2 regions of the Citrobacter sp. U14242 genome follow, and region 1 is predicted to be linked to the other one. Evidence: predicted binding sites of a transcription regulator. Region 1 holds the regulator's gene; the other holds the start of a gene.
What was found. The regulator CRP, encoded in region 1, controls carbon source genes, mostly activating them, when cyclic AMP is high. The targets are predictions, from matches to a motif close to ATGTGANNNNNNTCACAT.
Positions count from the first base shown of each region.

Region 1 (9,908 bases):
CGGTGCCGCACAGAATATCTACCGGGTTGCCGCTGTCCGGACGGAATACCACCCGCCCCTCACGCGCCAGAATGAGGCCCTTCAGTTCACGGGTATATTCCGTCAGCACCTGCCAGTAGTCCCAGGTATCGGAAACTATCGACACAAACCCCTGCGGATAGATATCGGCAATCAGGCGGCGGAAAGTCTCAATCTCGTGTTCACGCTCACCCATACACATCACGCTGTGCTCGGTGGCAGGAATGCTGGCGCCGATAAAATACGCCTCACCGTCGGTGTAGTAATCACGGGCGTACAACAGAGAGGGAATACTGTCAGTGCCTTTAAAGCTCAATAAATGCCCGCTACCCGCCTGCATGGAGTCCTGCAATCCGGACATGCCGCGAAACGAAAAGTCATGACACTGGAAATCAAGGTGCGTCAAATCGCTGCAGGTTTTTTCTGCCCAATGCGCGCAGATTTTGCGGTAGTGGTGGGCAATTGTCGCATTGGTTGACGCTTTCCACAGCTCCGCCGACAACACCGTCTCAAGGTAATTCACCAGCCAGAAAAACTCAGGTTGGGTGTTGATGATGGTTAATACTGGCACCGCCATTGGCACCTTGCTGCCTTCGTCCAGCGCCTTAATATGCAGCGGCAGATAACCCAACTGATGCAGCGCACGAATGTGATCGACCGCCACCGCATCTTTTCCCAGATAACCGTCCATCACCTGCTTGTATTCACTGACCACCTCTTCCTGCGGTCGGGCAAAGAACGCCTCGTTAAACAGATCGACCAGAAACCACTGCAAAAATCCCTGCAGACCAAAGAACACCAGCTTGCCATCCGGTAGCGGTGACGAGAAAAAGCGATCGCTGCGCGGAGTAAAGTTGGAATAGACCCGGCTGGTGCCCTGCGGATACTGCACGCGGTGAGACACTTTGTAGCCGTCGATAGCTAAAATTGGATTCATTTTCATAACACGTGTCTCCCTCAGGCGCGGTAAATCGCGTCAATATCGATAAGTTCAAGCTGCGGATGGGCCAACGTAGAAACCGCTAGCGACGTGGTGGTGTAGATGGCGTCAATACCGTTAGCAAACAGGTGCTCAACCCCCTTAGAGAAGATCCCGTGGGTGACGTACAGGCTGACGCTGCGGGCACCGGCATCACGCAATACCTGCGCAGAGCCAATGAACGTACCGCCGGCGTCACACAGGTCGTCGACAATCAGCACATCCCGACCCTTAACGTCACCTGCCACCAACGTAAAACCCGTCAGATTACCGCTGGCAACATCGCGTTTTTTGCTCAGAATGGCGTACTCTGCAACCCCTGCGGCTCTGGCAACAGCATCAATTTTCTTCAACGCGCCGGCATCAGGTGCCACCAGCATCAGCGCATTTTGCGTAAACTGGCGCTGCAAGGTCGTACTTTGCAGCAGGCAGACGTCCTGTGGAAGAGAGACAAAATTATCTATTGCTGCCGCCGCCGCGTCGCTGTGTGGGTCAAGCACTTTCACCTTGTCGAACTGCAGCGTATTAAGCTGACGGGCAAAGACCTTCAGCGCAAAGCTGTCGCCCGCAACCATATGTCGGTCCTGTCGCGCCCACGGCAGCCAGGGAAGTTCAAGGTGGCTGACCAGTACATCGGTTTGATGACGCACCGCCTCCACCAGCTGCGCCAGCAGCATAAAGTCATTCATGTCACGCATCGCCGTGGCGCGAATGCGCATCAGACGAGCGAAGGATGGCAACGCATCGGTGACTTTTAACCAGACGGCCCCATCAGGAAAAATGCCGCTGGTAATGGCGTAAGCCTGGTCATCCAGAGTTAATGCTAATTGTACGCTCATCTCGCTTCCCCTTTTAATTATGTCCCTTCGACACAATTAATAATGTCCTTAAGACACATATTAAGCAAGCAAAGAATGCATTCTTTTTGAATATGGCAATAATCTACTGATAAGCAACGAGAAAAAATCGCACCTTGCCCCCCGATGCCGGGCTGGTACACTTGGCGGCGTTACACATCATCGTGAGTACTTTATGACCACCGAAGCCGAATACCTGAATCAGTATGATGCCCGCCGCTTTCCCTCTCCGCTGGTGACGGTGGATAGCGTGTTATTTACCCTGCATCAACAGGCGCTCTGCGTGTTGCTGGTCGAACGGGCAAACCAGCCGCAAAAAGGATGTTGGGGATTACCCGGCGGCTTTATCGATATGGCACACGATGATTCCACGCGCGCCACAGCGCTACGAAAACTCACTGAAAAAACAGGTGTTTCACCTTCCTGGCTGGAACAACTGGACACATTTTCCGGGCCAGATCGTGACCCGCGCGGCTGGAGCCTGACGGTCACCTGGTTTGCACTTATCGCCTGGGTGGACTGCGAGCCGCATATCACCAGCGTCAGCGATGCCCGCTGGGTACCCGTGGATAAGCTTGCCGACTATCCGCTGGCCTTCGATCACCAAAACATCATTGAAGCCGCCCTGCACCGCTTGCGGCAAAAAACGATGTATTCTTTACTGCCCGTTTACTGTTTACCGGATACCTTTACCCATGGTCAGCTACAGGAAGCTACAGAAGTTATCCTCGGCCAGTCGATTCAGCGCAAAAGCCTGATCCGCCGCTTTGAAGCATCAGGTATGTTTGAAGATACCGGTGAAAGTATGGCGACAGGCACGCGAAAAGCCCGCCTGTGGCGACGTAAACCGGGCGTGGAAATTCATCTTTTTTCACGTAACCTGCTGGCCGAATAAGCACAAAATCACATATTGGCTAACCTGCACACGCTGTGCGCGGTATAGTTATTCTTTCCGATTATTAATTGCTCTGGTGTTATGGTTGAAATCACGTCCACAGAAATGACCCCACCTACTGACGATTCGCGAGAATTCCGCCCTATGCGTGGTATCAGTAACCGTCACCTACAGACGATGTTGCCACGTTTAATACGCCGTAAGGTGAAGTTCGACGCCCACTGGCAGCGTCTGGAATTACCCGACGGTGACTTTGTCGATCTGGCATGGAGCGAAGATCCACAGCAGGCCAAACATAAGCCGCGTCTGGTGGTTTTTCACGGTCTGGAAGGAAGCCTGAACAGCCCGTACGCCCACGGCCTGATTGAAGCGGCGCAAAAGCGCGGCTGGCTCGGTGTAGTGATGCATTTTCGTGGCTGTAGCGGCGAGCCAAATCGCCTGAATCGTATTTATCACTCTGGTGAAACAGAAGATGGCACCTGGTTTTTACACTGGCTGGAGCGCGAGTTTGGACGCGTGCCAACCGCTGCAGTAGGCTATTCGCTCGGCGGCAACATGCTGGCCTGCCTGCTGGCAAAAGAAGGCAACGACATTCCAATTGATGCCGCAGTGATTGTCTCTGCGCCTTTCGTACTGGAAGCCTGTAGTTATCATATGGAGAAAGGTTTCTCCCGCGTCTACCAGCGCTACCTGCTCAATCTGCTGAAAGCCAACGCCTCACGTAAACTGGAAGCATACCCGGGGTCGCTGCCAGTGAGCCTCGCGCAATTAAAATCCCTGCGTCGTATTCGCGATTTCGACGATTTGATCACGGCTAAAATCCACGGTTTTGCTGATGCTATAGATTACTATCGTCAGTGCAGCGCCATGCCACTGTTGAATCGGATCGCCAAACCGACGCTGATTATCCACGCCAAAGACGATCCGTTTATGGATAGCCATGTCATCCCACAACCCGAGAATCTGCCCCCGCAGGTGGAGTATCAACTCACCGAGCACGGTGGACACGTCGGATTTATTGGCGGCACGTTACGTCGCCCTGAGATGTGGCTGGAATCCCGTATTCCAGACTGGCTGACAACATATCTGGAGGCATCATCATGATGATTCCCTGGCAAGACATCTCCCCGGAAGCGCTGGACAACCTGATTGAAAGCTTTGTCTTGCGCGAAGGCACCGATTATGGTGAACATGAACGCTCGCTCGAACAAAAAGTCGCCGACGTCAGACGCCAGTTACAATCAGGTGAAGCTGTGCTGGTATGGTCCGAACTGCATGAAACGGTCAACATAATGCCGAGGAAACAGCTTCACAAGTAATCCGCTGCCGACGGCTGACTATAATAAAAAACCAACCTATTTATGGAGTTGTTATGTCTGCCAAACATCCGGTGATTGCGGTAACAGGATCCAGCGGCGCGGGGACCACCACCACCAGCCTCGCGTTTCGTAAAATTTTCGCACAGTTAAATCTGCGTGCCGCCGAGGTGGAAGGTGACAGTTTTCATCGTTATACCCGCCCGGAAATGGATATGGCGATCCGCAAAGCGCGCGACGCCGGACGACACATCAGCTACTTCGGCCCCGAAGCCAACGATTTCAGCCTGCTGGAACACACCTTCATCGAGTACGGTCAGTCGGGCAAAGGCCAGTCACGAAAATATCTGCACACGTATGATGAAGCCGTTCCGTGGAATCAGGTTCCGGGCACATTTACCCCCTGGCAGCCGCTGCCTGAACCGACGGACGTGCTGTTCTATGAAGGCTTGCACGGCGGTGTAGTAACCCCGCAACAAAATGTGGCGCGGCATGTCGATCTGCTTGTTGGTGTTGTCCCTATAGTGAACCTGGAGTGGATCCAGAAACTCACCCGCGATACCAGCGAACGCGGTCACTCCCGCGAGGCAGTAATGGACTCGGTCGTACGCTCAATGGACGATTATATCAATTACATTACGCCGCAGTTTTCCCGCACGCATATTAACTTTCAGCGTGTGCCCACCGTCGACACCTCCAACCCCTTTGCGGCAAAGAGTATTCCGTCGCTGGATGAGAGCTTTGTAGTGATTCATTTTCGTAATCTGGAAGGCATCGATTATCCCTGGCTGCTGGCTATGCTTCAGGGTTCATTCATTTCCCATATTAATACGTTAGTCGTGCCAGGCGGCAAGATGGGGCTGGCGATGGAGCTGATCATGCTGCCATTGGTGCAGAGGCTGATGGAAGGGAAGAAGATCGAGTAATGTGTTCTTTTGCCGAATGGCGGCTGATGCTTTATCCGGCCTACACGTTTATATCCTGTAGGCCTGATAAGTGTAACGCCATCAGGCATGGCATCACGAAGCAGCAATCACTTCATAGGAATGGGTGATATTCACCGCTTTTTCCAGCATCAACGCCACGGAGCAATATTTCTCAGCAGAAAGATCAACCGCCCGAGACACAGAGGCATCTTTCAGGTCGCGCCCCGTCACGATGAAATGCAGATTGATGTGGGTAAACAGACGCGGTGCTTCTTCACGACGCTCAGAGGTGAGCTTCACTTCGCAGTTGGTGACATCCTGGCGACCCTTTTGCAGGATCGACACGACATCAATGGCGCTACACCCCCCTGCCGCCATTAATACCATCTCCATCGGGCTCGGCGCTTTATCACCAGAGTTACCGTCCATCAAAATTTGGTGGCCTGAGGCGGACTCACCGAGGAAGGTTAACCCCTCAACCCACTTTACACGCGCTTGCATATTTCGTAACTCCAATGTTTCAATTTTCCTGACAGATTACGCGTACATAACAATTCTCGCAACGGAAGGCGACCTGCGTCATGCTGAAGCGAGACACCAGGAGACACACGGCGAAAGCTATGCTAAAACAGTCAGGACGCTACAGTAATACATTGGCGTACTGCAGGTATGCAGAGGACATCACATTACAGGCTGCAGTTCACTTTTTAGCAGCCCCTTTCCCAGGTAGCGGGAAGCATATTTTTGCAACCCCAGAGGCAGCGTCGTTTTCTGGCTCTGGAGACAGCTTATAACAGAGGATAACCGCGCATGGTGCTTGGCAAACCGCAAACAGACCCGACTCTCGAATGGTTCTTGTCTCATTGCCATATTCATAAGTACCCATCGAAGAGCACGCTGATTCACCAGGGTGAAAAAGCGGAAACGTTGTATTACATCGTTAAAGGCTCAGTGGCAGTGCTGATCAAAGATGAAGAAGGGAAAGAAATGATCCTTTCTTATCTGAATCAGGGCGATTTCATTGGTGAACTAGGCCTGTTTGAAGAAGGCCAGGAACGTAGCGCCTGGGTACGAGCCAAAACCGCATGTGAAGTCGCTGAAATTTCATACAAAAAATTTCGTCAATTAATCCAGGTTAACCCGGATATTCTGATGCGCCTGTCTTCTCAGATGGCTCGTCGTCTGCAGGTAACGTCTGAAAAAGTGGGCAACCTTGCCTTCCTCGACGTAACCGGTCGTATCGCCCAGACTCTGCTGAACCTGGCGAAACAGCCTGACGCGATGACCCACCCGGACGGCATGCAGATTAAAATCACCCGTCAGGAAATTGGCCAGATCGTTGGCTGTTCCCGTGAAACCGTTGGTCGTATCCTGAAGATGCTGGAAGATCAGAACCTGATCTCCGCGCATGGTAAGACCATCGTCGTCTACGGCACGCGTTAATCCCATCGACATGGCGTGTTACGCAGTAATGCGCCATTTTTGTTTGCTCCGATGTGGCGAAGACTGATTTATCACCCCGAGATCAACTACGCACTACGACAGACGCTGGTGCTATGTTTACCTGTGGCTGTCGGTCTTATCATTGGTCAGCTTCATTTGGGACTGCTTTTCTCCCTCGTCCCCGCCTGCTGCAACATTGCCGGTCTTGATACCCCGCATAAGCGCTTTTTCAAACGCTTAGTTATTGGCGCCTCGCTGTTTGCCGGCTGCAGCCTGATCATGCAGTTACTGCTGGCACAAACGATACCGCTGCCGCTGATCCTCACCGGCCTGACGCTGATTCTCGGTGTGACCGCCGAGCTAAGCCCGTTGCATGCACGACTTCTGCCCGCCTCACTGATCGCGGCGATTTTCACACTGAGTCTGGCCGGGAACATGCCCGTCTGGGAACCACTGCTGATCTACGCGTTGGGGACAGTATGGTACGGCCTGTTTAACTGGTTCTGGTTCTGGATGTGGCGTGAACAACCGCTGCGCGAATCACTCAGTTTGTTGTACCGCGAATTAGCCGATTACTGTGAGGCCAAATACAGCATGTTGACCCAGCATACCGATCCCGAAAAAGCACTACCGCCCCTGCTGGTCCGTCAACAAAAAGCCGTGGATCTGATTACCCAGTGCTACCAGCAAATGCACATGCTGTCGGCACATCACAATAATGAATACAAACGCTTGCTACGTGTTTTCCAGGAAGCGTTGGATTTACAGGAACATATTTCCGTCAGCCTGCATCAACCCGAAGAAGTGCAGAAGCTTGTTGAACGCAGTCATGCTGAACAGGTGATTCGCTGGAACGCTCGCACCGTTGCCGAACGCCTGCGCGTACTGGCTGATGACATTTTGTACCACCGCTTGCCAACGCGTTTTTCGATGGAAAAGCAGATAGGCACCCTGGAGAAGATTGCCCGGCAGCACCCGGATAATCCGGTGGGACAATTTTGCTACTGGCATTTCAGCCGCATTGCCCGTGTGCTGCGTACCCAACGCCCACTATATGCCCGGGATTTGATGGCTGATAAACAGCGTCGATTACCGTTAATTCCGGCACTGAAAAACTATTTGTCGTTGAAATCTCCGGCGCTGCGTAACGCCGGACGCATCAGCGTCATGTTGAGTATCGCCAGCCTGATGGGTAGCGCTTTACACCTGCCAAAACCTTACTGGATCCTGATGACGATACTGTTCGTCACTCAGAATGGCTACGGCGCAACCCGGGTGCGTATTTTACACCGCTCGGTGGGCACGCTTGTCGGACTGGTGATTGCGGGTGTTACGTTGCACTTTCATATTCCTGAGGGCTTCACGCTGGCAGCTATGCTGCTGATAACCCTGGTGAGCTATCTGATCATCCGCAAAAACTATGGCTGGGCCACCGTGGGCTTTACGGTCACGGCGGTATATACCCTGCAGTTACTGACGTTGAACGGGGAACAGTTTATCGTGCCCCGATTTGTCGACACCGTGATCGGCTGTTTGATCGCCTTTGGCGGTACGCTCTGGCTGTGGCCGCAATGGCAGAGTGGTTTACTACGTAAGAACGCTCACGATGCACTAGGAGCAGATCAAGAAGCCATCCGCCTAATCCTCAGCAACGATCCGCAAGCCACACCGTTGGCGTATCAGCGCATGCGGGTCAACCAGGCGCAAAACACGCTGTTTAACTCATTAAACCAGGCCATGCAGGAACCCGGGTTTAACTCGCACTATCTGGCAGATATGAAACTGTGGGTTACACACAGCCAGTTCATCGTCGAGCACATCAATGCAATGACTACCCTGGCAAGAGAGCACACGATGTTGACGCCGGATCTGGCGCAGCGATATCTGGAATCCTGCGAAATTGCGCTCCAGCGCTGTCAACAGCGGCTGGAATATGACGGGCCGGGAAGTTCAGGTGATGTGAATATTCTCGAATCACCAGAGATGCTCTCACACGGCCCATTAAGTACGCTTGAGCAGCATCTACAACGAATACTGGGGCATCTTAATACCATGCACACCATCTCTTCTGTTGCCTGGCGCCAGCGACCGCACCACGGTATCTGGCTTAGCAGGCGGCTGCGGGATATGAAAGGTTAAGAGGTTTGCCGGATGGCGGCACAAGCGCCTTATCCGGCAAACAGGCGATCAACCCACCACTTTCTCGACCGCCTGCGCGAAGCGCTGCATCCCTTCATCGATATCAGCCTGCTCTACCACCAGCGACGGCGCAAAACGCATCACGTCCGGCCCGGCATTCAGCACCATCACCCCTTCGTGAGCAGCAGCGTAGAGGAAATCACGCGCACGACCTTTAAATTGCGGCTTCAATTCAGCGCCAATCAGCAGCCCCATGCCGCGAATATCGCTGAAAATATCAAACTGCTGATCAATTTTCTGCAAATGCTGCACAAAGGCATGGCGTTTGGCCTGAATACCTTCCAGCACTTCCGGGGTATTAATGATATCGAACGCCGCTCCTGCAACCGCGCAGGCCAGCGGGTTACCGCCGTAGGTCGAACCGTGCGAGCCAACATGGAATGCGGAGGCTATCTCCAGCGTCGTCAGTACCGCGCTCACCGGGAATCCACCACCAAGAGCTTTAGCGCTGGTCAGGATATCCGGCGTCACGCCGTAGTGCATATAGGCAAACAGGTCACCGGTACGCCCCATCCCACACTGCACTTCATCAAACACCAGCAATGCCTGATGCTGATCGCACAGTTCGCGCAACCCCTGCAGGAATTCTGGCGTGGCAGCACTAACCCCTCCCTCCCCCTGAATAGGCTCAACCACCACGGCACAGGTATGATCGTCCATCACCGCTTTTACCGCATGCAGGTCGTTAAACGGCACATGGATGATATCCGCGGGCTTTGGGCCAAAGCCGTCGGAATATTTCGGCTGCCCGCCCACGGAAACAGTAAACAGCGAGCGACCGTGAAACGCATTATGGAAGGCGATGATTTTAGTTTTGAATGGGCTATGACGTACACAAGCGTAATGCCGCGCCAGCTTAAAGGCGGTTTCGTTAGCTTCGGTACCGGAGTTCATGAACAACACGCGTTCGGCGAAAGTGGCATCAATGATTTTGCGACCTAAACGCAACGCCGGCTCATTGGTGAACACGTTACTGGTATGCCACAGCGTTTCACCCTGGGTTTTTAATGCCTCGACCAGTGCCGGATGGCAATGCCCTAACGCGGTCACTGCAATGCCGCCCGCGAAATCAACATACTCTTTACCCTGCTGATCCCAGACTCGACTTCCTTTCCCCTTTACCGGGATAAACTCTGCCGGTGCATAAATCGGCAGAATCACTTCATCGAATGTTGCGCGCGTAATTGCAGTTTGTTCAGTTGCCATGTCATTACCACCCTGTTAAGCAGAAATGCTAGTGAAATTATAATCACAAAATATGAATAAAAAATCACT
Region 1 covers NZ_JBKGLW010000002.1:39,908-49,815, forward strand. The annotation lists gene ACLJXE_RS02960 (nicotinate phosphoribosyltransferase) at 1-961, opposite strand, end outside; gene prs (ribose-phosphate diphosphokinase) at 976-1,836, opposite strand; gene ACLJXE_RS02970 (NUDIX hydrolase) at 2,030-2,749, shown strand; partial or broken gene ACLJXE_RS02975 (hydrolase) at 2,785-3,853, shown strand; gene ACLJXE_RS02980 (YheU family protein) at 3,850-4,068, shown strand; gene ACLJXE_RS02985 (phosphoribulokinase) at 4,122-4,991, shown strand; gene ACLJXE_RS02990 (OsmC family protein) at 5,085-5,492, opposite strand; gene crp (cAMP-activated global transcriptional regulator CRP) at 5,802-6,434, shown strand; gene ACLJXE_RS03000 (YccS/YhfK family putative transporter) at 6,486-8,573, shown strand; gene ACLJXE_RS03005 (aspartate aminotransferase family protein) at 8,622-9,839, opposite strand.

Region 2 (9,908 bases), on a different contig from region 1:
GCGATCCACTTTGCCACATTGGCATCGGTTAACAGTTGATGTTCAAGCACGCTCAGTTCAGCCAGCGCTTCACCCCGGGCTTTGCTACCGCCAGGCGGCATCATGGTAAACATGTCCCAACTGGCGATTGCCGAGAGGTGGGAGAAGCGAGAGAGGCGCTGGAACGTGCGGGTGAGTTGATGGTAATTATCATTGTTACTCATTTTTTGTTCTCGTTCTGCTTAGGTGTAGTGAGAAGTTTATCGTGATTCATTCACTTTTCATAAACACACCTTTATAACTGGTTTTCCGTAACAGCTTTTTATAGCGAAAAGCCAGCAGCACGACAAAACAAATGGCGTAGATAATGGGGAGCGGTGATAACACTTTTACCGACCACAGGTAATGCAGCGGTAGCAAAATAGCGGCCAGATAGACGTAGTTGTGCAACGTTTGCCAGCGTTTGCCCATTTTACGTTGCGCGACTTGTGTGGAGGTTAGCGTCAGCAGGAGTAAGATAGCCCAACCCGTCATGCCCAGCGTTAACCATGGGCGCGAAACCAGTTCACGTCCTAACAATCCTGGATTTTGTATACCCAGCTCCAGCAACGCATAGCTGGTCAAATGCAGCGTGGCCCATGCAAAACACCATAAACCTAACAACCGCCGGGTGCGAAACAACAAAGGCTGCTTTGCATAGCGCGCAAGCGGCGATATCAGCAGGGTAGCCAGCAAAAACTTCAGCGCGGTAATGCCTGTAAAGTGCTGGATATCTTTTCCCGGATCGGCACCTAACCCACCATGCTGTGCGGCCCAGAAGAGCCATAGCAGGGGTAAAAAACCGGCGAGATGCAACAACCCTTTCAGGCTGGTTATCTGTTTTGCGGTTAGCCTCACTTAAAAATACTCCCGTAAATCCATGCCCTGATATAAAGAAGCCACCTCATCGGCATAACCATTAAAAGGCAACGTGGGCTGTCGCTGTACATCAAGAATGCCACCCGAACCGATAAAACGCTCCGTGGCCTGAGACCAACGAGGGTGATCGACCTGTGGATTTACATTGGCGTAAAAACCGTATTCGTTCGGCGCTGACATATTCCAGGTCGTCGGCGGCTGCTCGCGCGTCAGCTTAATACTGACTATCGATTTAATGCCCTTGAAGCCGTACTTCCAGGGGACGGTCAGGCGTATCGGCGCCCCGTTTTGCGGTGGCAAAGCTTTGCCATACACGCCCACGGTTAGCAGTGTTAGCGGGTGCATAGCCTCATCCAAACGCAGACCTTCAACATAAGGATATTTCAACCCTCCGCCAATGAAGCGATCTTTCTGGCCGGGCATTTCATCAGGGGCGTAGCGAGTTTCAAAGGCGACGTATTTGGCGTGACTGGTTGGCTCAACCAGAGCTAATAATTTATGCAAAGGAAAACCCACCCACGGTATAACCATCGACCAGGCCTCAACGCAACGCATCCGGTAAATACGCTCTTCTAATGGAAAACGCGTGGTCAGCGCATCATGATCCAACGTTAAAGGTTTGTTCACCTCACCGCTGATGGTCAACGTCCAGGGATCGGTTTTCAGGCTACCGCCATTGGCGGCTGGATCGGCTTTATCCAGACCAAATTCATAGAAATTGTTGTAGCCCGTCACCTTATCTTCCGGCGTCAGGGACAGATTGTTTTGCCAGCGCTCAGGCTTTATGAACTCGAGCGTTTTGCCCGCCGGTGCAGGCGGACGATCGTTGCCTTTAAACCAATTCAACAAACTGGCCTGTGTCGGGGCAGGCAACGACGCCGCCGCCGCGCCTATCCCAAGGGCTTTGAGGATCTGTCGTCGTTGCATAAAAAAGACTGACTCGGCTGTAACATCAGCTTCCCGAAGTGGACGTTTTTTCTGCATAACGTTTCCTTTTTATTTTCATGTTAGGGAAAACAAAGCGGCGTTTCCCTGTTGATGCCTGAGGTGTCGATAACAACATACTGCGCGCCTGCGTATCCCAGGATCCTCACGAAAAGTTAAAAATTTTGTGATAACTTCCGCCCCTTGCCTGAGGTAAGCTTTCAGCACGACGAGAGGGGGGATGACACCGATGGCAGGCGCAAAAAAGATATTTTTGGTGGAAGATGACAGTGATATTGCCGCACTTTTGCAACTGAGCCTGAAGGATGAGGGGTACGAAATTATTCATGAGGCTGATGGAGCACGAGCGCTTGAGCAACTTGAGAAGCACGTCTGGGATGCTGTTATCCTCGATTTGATGCTGCCGGGCGTGGACGGTCTGGAGATTTGTCGTCGCATTCGTCAAATGAGTTTCTATCTCCCTGTCATCATTATCAGCGCCCGCACCAGTGAAACTCACCGCGTATTAGGACTGGAAATGGGGGCCGATGATTATTTAGCCAAACCTTTCTCGGTGCTGGAATTGATGGCTCGGGTGAAGGCACTGTTTCGCCGTCAGGCGGCTATGAGTCAGAATTTGCGTGTGGAGGCGGGGATTATTACCGTCCATGGCGTGCAGATTGATCCCTTAGCCCGGGAAGTCCGCCAGCATGGTACATCCCTCGATTTAACGCCGCGTGAATTCGATCTGCTCTATTTTTTTGCCCGTCATCCAGGGGAGGTCTTTTCGCGTCAGGCGCTGTTAGATCAGGTGTGGGGTTACCAGCATGAAGGGTATGAGCATACGGTGAACAGTCATATCAATCGCCTGCGGACCAAAATTGAAAAAGATGCTGCGGAGCCGGAAATTATTCTCACGGTTTGGGGACGAGGCTATAAGCTTGCTGCGGTTAACGCGGAGCATCAGCCATGATTTATCGCCTGTCGCTGAGCCAGCGTCTGACCCTTGTTTTTACCGCCATTATGCTGATTTGCGCGGTTGCCGTCAGCGTTGTCCAGATCCGCAGCAGTAAACAGTATGGCGACGCCATGGTGCAAAGGCTCTCGCTGGAACTGGCGAGCAAGATTGTCAAAAGTGAGTCGCTTATTGATGCCCGTGGGCAGGTGAATCGCCAGACGTTAAAAGGACTTTTTAATCACCTGATGACGCTCAACCCAAGCGTGGAGCTGTATCTGGTTTCACCGTCAGGTGAAATACTCGCCGATGCCGCTCCGCCTGGACATATTCAACGCCAGAAAATTAGCGTACAGCCGATCCAGGTTTTCCTTAATTCGGACGAACTTCCCGTATACGGCAACGATCCGCGCAGCAGCCAGCAAAAAGTATTCAGCGCCGCGCCAGTCTTATTTAATGGTGAGCTGCATGGCTATTTGTACATCATTCTGCAGGGCGAAGACGTGAATATGTTGGCGAATACAGCCTGGCAAAAAACGCTCTGGAATACCGTTGCCTGGACGTTAATACTGGTTTTATTAGCCGGTGCAATCGCGGGGGGACTGGTGTGGCGATGGGTGACGAACCCGGTGAAAAGGCTAACTGGTCAGGTGGTCAAGCTGGAGCAGGACAGCATTAGCGTCATCAAACAGCTGGCGCAAAAAAATCCCGAACCGGCCCCGGCGAATGAAATAGCGTTGCTGAACAATGCGTTTATCGAGTTAGCGCAGAAAATTGCACAGCAGTGGGATCTATTGGCTGACAGCGATCGTCAGCGCAGAGAGTTTATAGCCAATATATCGCACGATTTACGTACACCGCTGACTTCACTGCTGGGGTATCTGGAAATGCTGTCGCTGAAAGCCGATACAATGACGCCGGAGGAAAACCGACATTATCTTGGCATCGCGCTGCGCCAGGGACATAAGGTTCGCCATCTGTCACAACAGCTGTTTGAGCTGGCAAGGCTTGAGCATGGCGGTATAAAACCGCAGCGTGAACGATTTGCTATTGGCGAGCTAATCCAGGATGTGGCGCAGAAGTTTGATCTCCCTGTTGCCACGCGTCATTTACAGTTGCACCTTGACGTAATGGGGCCACTACCGTTGGTGAATGCTGATTTATCGATGATGGAAAGAGTTGTGACGAATTTGCTGGATAACGCTATCCGCCATACACCTGACGGGGGCGAAGTGCGGCTAAAAGTCTGGCGTGATGCAGACCGCTTGTTAGCTGAAGTGCAGGACAACGGGCCGGGGGTAGAAGAGGCTGTACGAGAAGTATTATTTCAGCGCCCGACCGCGTTAATTCCCCGTGAGCAGCGGGCTGAGCGAGGCGGACTGGGCTTACTGATTGTGCGCAGAATGCTCGAACTGCATGGGGGAGATATCAGCCTGGTTAATTCAACGGCAGGGGCCTGCTTCCGTTTTTCGTTGCCGCTGATGGATTCTTCACTGAGTCGCTGACCATGATGTTCCGGCGTACAGGGTTTATAACGCTTTCTGGCATTGTAACCCTGGACATGGCGTAAAAATTGGTAGGTTGTCAGTGATAATGAGAATTTTTATCGTATATTGATAATTCATCAACTTATCTTTGATAAGCGTAAGGAGATCGTATGTCACAGGATGCCGGCAACCTGTATCTCGTCAGAACCAAAGCGGTTGCTGGCTGTTTTTCAATGTTTTTGCTGATGTTTAGCCTCACGTTCACCCCGTTATTTTTCCCCGCAAGCCAGGCTCTGCTTGCCAAAGGGCTACTTTTCCCGCTGCTGTTTATACTGGAATTCGTCGTCCTGGTGCCGTTGTATTACGTTTTCTTTAGAAAAAGAGACGGTCTGGGAAAAGGAACATTCAACGCCCGGTGGTTTGCCATATTGTTTGTTGCGCTGCTGATTGTGCAACTCGTCCTGCCCTGGGTACTGGGGATCAGAAAGACCGAAGAATGGGTGACAAGTCAGGTCTCACTGAACAGCTACGCGCTCTGGTTATCCAGTGTCACGCTGATATTTATTGCACCCGTGTATGAAGAAATCATCTTCAGGGGCTGCCTGTTTAATGCCTTTCAGTACTGGTTCAATAATAAAACCGGATTGTCGTCCGTTATGGTGTCGGCTATTTTCGCCGTGATGCATACACAGTATGTGGATCTGAGAACGCTATTGATGTTGTTTATTGTGTCCCAGGTTTTGATCCTCGCGAGGCTGAAAAGTAACGGTTTACTGATGCCGATGATGCTACATATTTTGATGAACGGTACGGTAATTGCCCTGCAAATTAGCGCCCAGACGTTTATGTTACCGTGAAGTGTTTATGATGCCCGGTTTTTCGGGCATCATTGATTATGCGTGCAGACGATGGTGCAAACGGGCACCAACCAATAGCGCCAGCACCAGCATCAGTGCGATAAACCCGCCCACGCCGTTCCAGCCATAGCTATGCCAGAAAACACCCCCTAATGTACCGGCAATGCTTGAGCCCAGGTAATAGCTGAACAGGTACAGTGAAGAGGCCTGGCCTTTCGCGCGTTTGGCTCGCGGCCCGATCCAACTACTTGCCACGGAATGCGCCGCAAAAAAGCCGGCTGAAAAAAGCAACATACCGGCAAAAATCAGCCATAACGAGGTAAACAGGGTCATTATTAGCCCGAACAACATCACGCCTGTCGAGAACAACATTACCGGGCCGCGTCCATAACGGGTGGTCATGGAACCGGCTTTGGGTGAGCTCCAGGTGCCGGTAAGATAAGCCACGGACAACAAACCGACCACCGCCTGGCTGAGTTCCCACGGAGAGAGCATCAGACGGTAGCCGATGTAATTAAACAGAGTGACAAACGAACCCATCAGCAAGAATCCTTCTGCGAACAACAGCGGAAGTCCTCTGTCACGCCAGTGCAAACGGAAGTTGATAAACAGCGTTTTAGGCCGTAACGATGTCGGTCTGAAGTGCCGTGATTCCGGTAAGATCTTCCAGAACATTAGCGCGGAGGCAAGGGCAAAGCAGCCAATCGCCGCCAGCGCGATTCGCCAGTTGAAAAAGTCGGTAAACACGCCGCTAATCAAACGACCACTCATACCACCAATCGAGTTCCCGCTGATGTATAAGCCCATTGAAAAGGCAACAAAACTCGGGTGAATTTCCTCACTCAAATAGGTCATTCCCACGGCCGCCACGCCGCTCAGTGACAGTCCAATCAGCGCGCGCATGATTAAAATACCGTGCCAGCTGGTCATCATTGTAGAAAGCAACGTACAGCAGGAGGCCAGCAGCAACGCGGTGACCATCACCGGTTTACGGCCTATGGCATCGGAAAGTGGGCCGGTAAACAGTAAGCCGATCGCCAACATGGCCGTTGAGACAGAAAGCGAAATACTACTGCTGGCAGGCGATACGCCAAACTCATGCGACAACACGGGCAGTATGGGCTGTACGCAATAGAGAAGGGCAAATGTCGCCAGTCCGGCAGAAAAAAGCGCCAGCGTGACGCGCATAAAAGGGGATGTACCGCGTTTAATAAAACCATCCGGCGGAGTGACTATCTGTTCATCAACATCGCTCGCCGGGGCGGTATCGACAGTAGTTGTACGGCTCACTTAAAATCCTTGCTCAATCATTTGCATCTATACCCTGCGTTTTTCAAGCCACGTACTGCGACGTGAAATCCATTGGGTCTACAGGACCAGCTTTAAGAGTATGAAAATCACAATATTCTGTCTAATATATTAATAATCTCAAATAATATTTTAAAAGTATGAATATTGAACTGCGTCACCTACGTTACTTTGTGGCAGTTGCGGAAGAGTTGCATTTTGGTCGTGCAGCGGCACGACTGAATATTTCGCAACCGCCGCTGAGTCAGCAGATCCAGATCCTCGAACAGCAGGTTGGTGCACGGCTACTGGCGCGGACTAACCGCAGTGTGGCGCTTACCGCTGCCGGAAAACAGTTTCTGGCGGACAGTCGGCAGATCCTGGGGCTGGTAAATGAGGCTGCCGCCCGTGCCGAGCGATTACACCTGGGAGAGTCGGGGGAACTGCGTATCGGTTTTACGTCATCAGCCCCGTTTATTAAGGCTGTGTCCGATACATTGTCTCTTTTTCGCCAATGCTATCCTGCGGTGCATATGCAAACCCGTGAAATGAATACGCGCGAGCAAATTGCCCCGCTCAACGAGGGAACACTGGATTTAGGGCTCCTGCGCAATACGCAACTTCCGGACACGCTGGCGCGGGAGGTCATTTTGCATGAGCCGCTGATGGCGATGATCCCACGTGCACATTCTCTGGCGCAAAAACCAGTGGTTACGCTGGCGGAGCTGGCAAACGAGCCGTTTGTCTTTTTTGATCCGCATGTTGGAACGGGGTTGTATGACGATATTCTTGGCCTGATGCGCCGTTATGATCTGAAGCCAACCATCGCCCAGGAAGTCGGTGAGGCGATGACCATCATTGGACTGGTGGCCGCAGGATTGGGGGTTTCCATTTTGCCAGCCTCTTTTAAACGGGTGCAATTGTATGAAATGTGTTGGATCCCCATTGCGGAAGACGATGCGGTCTCCGAAATGTGGTTGGTGTGGCCGAAGCATCATGAACAAAGCCACGCAGCGCAACGTTTTCGCCAACAGCTTTTAGCCGCGGTGCAGCGCGGTTAATTTAGTTTAAAAATGGTCGAAAATGTGCAGTAAATCACAAGGCTAAGTAAAAAGTTGACGGAAACCATTGAAGTGCTTCACCATAGTCTACAGATTATTTCGGAGCGCGAAAATAAAGGGAGTAAGTGGTGGTTGCTGATAGTCAGCCTGGGCATATCGATCAAATTAAGCAGACCAATGCGGGCGCGGTTTATCGTCTGATTGATCAGCTGGGACCGGTATCGCGTATTGATCTCTCTCGCCTGGCACAATTGGCGCCTGCCAGTATTACCAAAATTGTCCGAGAAATGCTTGAAGCGCATTTGGTGCAGGAACTGGAAATAAAAGAAGCCGGTAACCGTGGACGTCCGGCTGTAGGGCTGGTGGTTGAAACAGAAGCCTGGCATTACCTGTCTATTCGTATCAGTCGTGGCGAGATTTTCCTGGCGCTGCGCGATCTGAGCAGCAAACTGGTGGTCGAGGATTGTCTTGAAATGGCGCTGGTCAGCGAGACGCCGTTACTGGAACGGGTTGTTGCGCAAGTCGATCAGTTTTTTATCCGTCACCAGCAAAAACTTGAGCGTTTGACCTCTATCGCGATTACCTTACCCGGCATTATTGATACAGAGAACGGTATCGTACATCGTATGCCGTTCTATGATGACGTCAAAGAGATGCCGCTGGGCGAAACGCTGGAGCGGCATACCGGCGTGCCGGTGTACATTCAGCACGATATCAGCGCCTGGACCATGGCAGAAGCGCTGTTCGGTGCATCACGCGGGGCGCGTGATGTTATTCAGGTGGTCATCGATCACAACGTGGGTGCAGGGGTGATCACTGATGGTCATTTACTGCATGCAGGCAGCAGTAGCCTGGTTGAAATAGGTCATACGCAGGTGGACCCTTACGGCAAACGTTGCTACTGCGGTAACCATGGGTGTCTGGAAACGATCGCCAGCGTCGACAGCGTGCTGGAACTGGCGCAAGTGCGATTGAAGCAGTCAATGAGCTCCTCTCTGCACGGACAACCGTTAACGGTAGACGCACTGTGTCAAGCGGCCATGCAGGGCGATTTATTGGCGAAAGATATTATTAGCGGCGTTGGAACACATGTCGGTCGTATCCTGGCCATCATGGTGAATTTGTTCAACCCGCAAAAGATATTGATAGGATCTCCCCTCAGTAAAGCCGCTGACATTTTGTTCCCGACCATTGCTGACAGCATTCGTCAACAGTCGCTTCCGGCCTACAGCCAGCACATTGTTGTCGAAAGTACGCAATTCTCTAATCAGGGAACGATGGCGGGGGCTGCCCTCGTTAAGGACGCGATGTATAACGGTTCTTTGTTGATTCGTCTATTACAGGGTTAACATTTTTTAACTGTTGTACGAAAAATTGCGCTATCTCAAGCTGGTTCTGGCCGTCATACCTTAGACTTTCTCCACTGTTTTATTTTCCTGACTTATATTTTCATAGCATACGGTGGAGTTAGTGATGCTGAAGCGTTTCTTTATTACAGGTACAGACACTTCTGTTGGGAAGACCGTGGTTTCCCGCGCATTACTACAAGCGTTAGCGTCAGGGGGTAAAAGTGTGGCGGGTTACAAACCCGTCGCCAAAGGCAGCAAAGAGACACCGGAAGGTATGCGCAATAAAGATGCGCTGGTACTGCAAAGCGTGTCATCCATCGAACTGCCGTACGAGGCGGTTAACCCTATCGCGCTGAGCGAAGACGAAAGTAGCGTGGCACATAGCGGTCCGGTTAACTACACCTTGTTATCTAATGGACTTGCAAGCCTGAGTGAGAAGGTTGATCACGTTGTTGTTGAGGGCACAGGTGGCTGGCGTAGTCTGATGAACGATCTGCGTCCGTTATCGGAGTGGGTGGTACAGGAGCAACTCCCGGTTCTGATGGTGGTGGGTATTCAGGAAGGCTGTATTAACCATGCCATTCTTACCGCACAGGCGATTGCCAGTGATGGGCTGCCGTTGATTGGCTGGATAGCAAACCGTATTAACCCGGGATTGGCGCATTATGCTGAAATCATCGACGTGCTAAGCAAAAAATTACCGGCACCGTTGATAGGTGAATTGCCTTATTTGCCACGTGCAGAGCAGCGCGAGCTTTCTCAGTACATTCGTCTGTCAATGCTCGGCAGCGTGTTGTCTGTAGATAGAGTCATGGCGTAACGTTCGCGACAGTACTGACGCCACGACGCAAGCAATCAACAGGCCGGGGAGCAGTCGATACTCCCCGGTCATTTCACAGACCATCAATGTCGACATAATGGGGGCATGGGTAGTCGCCGCCAGCAGTGTAGCCATTCCTGTTAAGCCCAACAGTACCGCAATTTCATCCGTATCCGGAAGCCAGAATCCCCATACCCGACCCAGCAACATACCGATCGATAAACCGACGAACAGTGTTGGTGTAAACACGCCGCCGGGTGCCCCTGACCCG
Region 2 covers NZ_JBKGLW010000004.1:96,999-106,906, reverse strand. The annotation lists gene ACLJXE_RS07600 (carboxypeptidase M32) at 1-203, opposite strand, end outside; gene msrQ (protein-methionine-sulfoxide reductase heme-binding subunit MsrQ) at 250-876, opposite strand; gene msrP (protein-methionine-sulfoxide reductase catalytic subunit MsrP) at 877-1,881, opposite strand; gene ACLJXE_RS07585 (response regulator transcription factor) at 2,072-2,794, shown strand; gene ACLJXE_RS07580 (sensor histidine kinase) at 2,791-4,281, shown strand; gene ACLJXE_RS07575 (CPBP family intramembrane glutamic endopeptidase) at 4,434-5,120, shown strand; gene ACLJXE_RS07570 (MFS transporter) at 5,157-6,410, opposite strand; gene ACLJXE_RS07565 (LysR family transcriptional regulator) at 6,569-7,468, shown strand; gene mlc (sugar metabolism global transcriptional regulator Mlc) at 7,597-8,817, shown strand; gene bioD (dethiobiotin synthase) at 8,942-9,637, shown strand; gene clcB (voltage-gated ClC-type chloride channel ClcB) at 9,593-9,908, opposite strand, start outside.
Region 2: mlc (sugar metabolism global transcriptional regulator Mlc) is a predicted target of CRP. The motif match lies at 7,491-7,508, and genes of this name have one in related genera.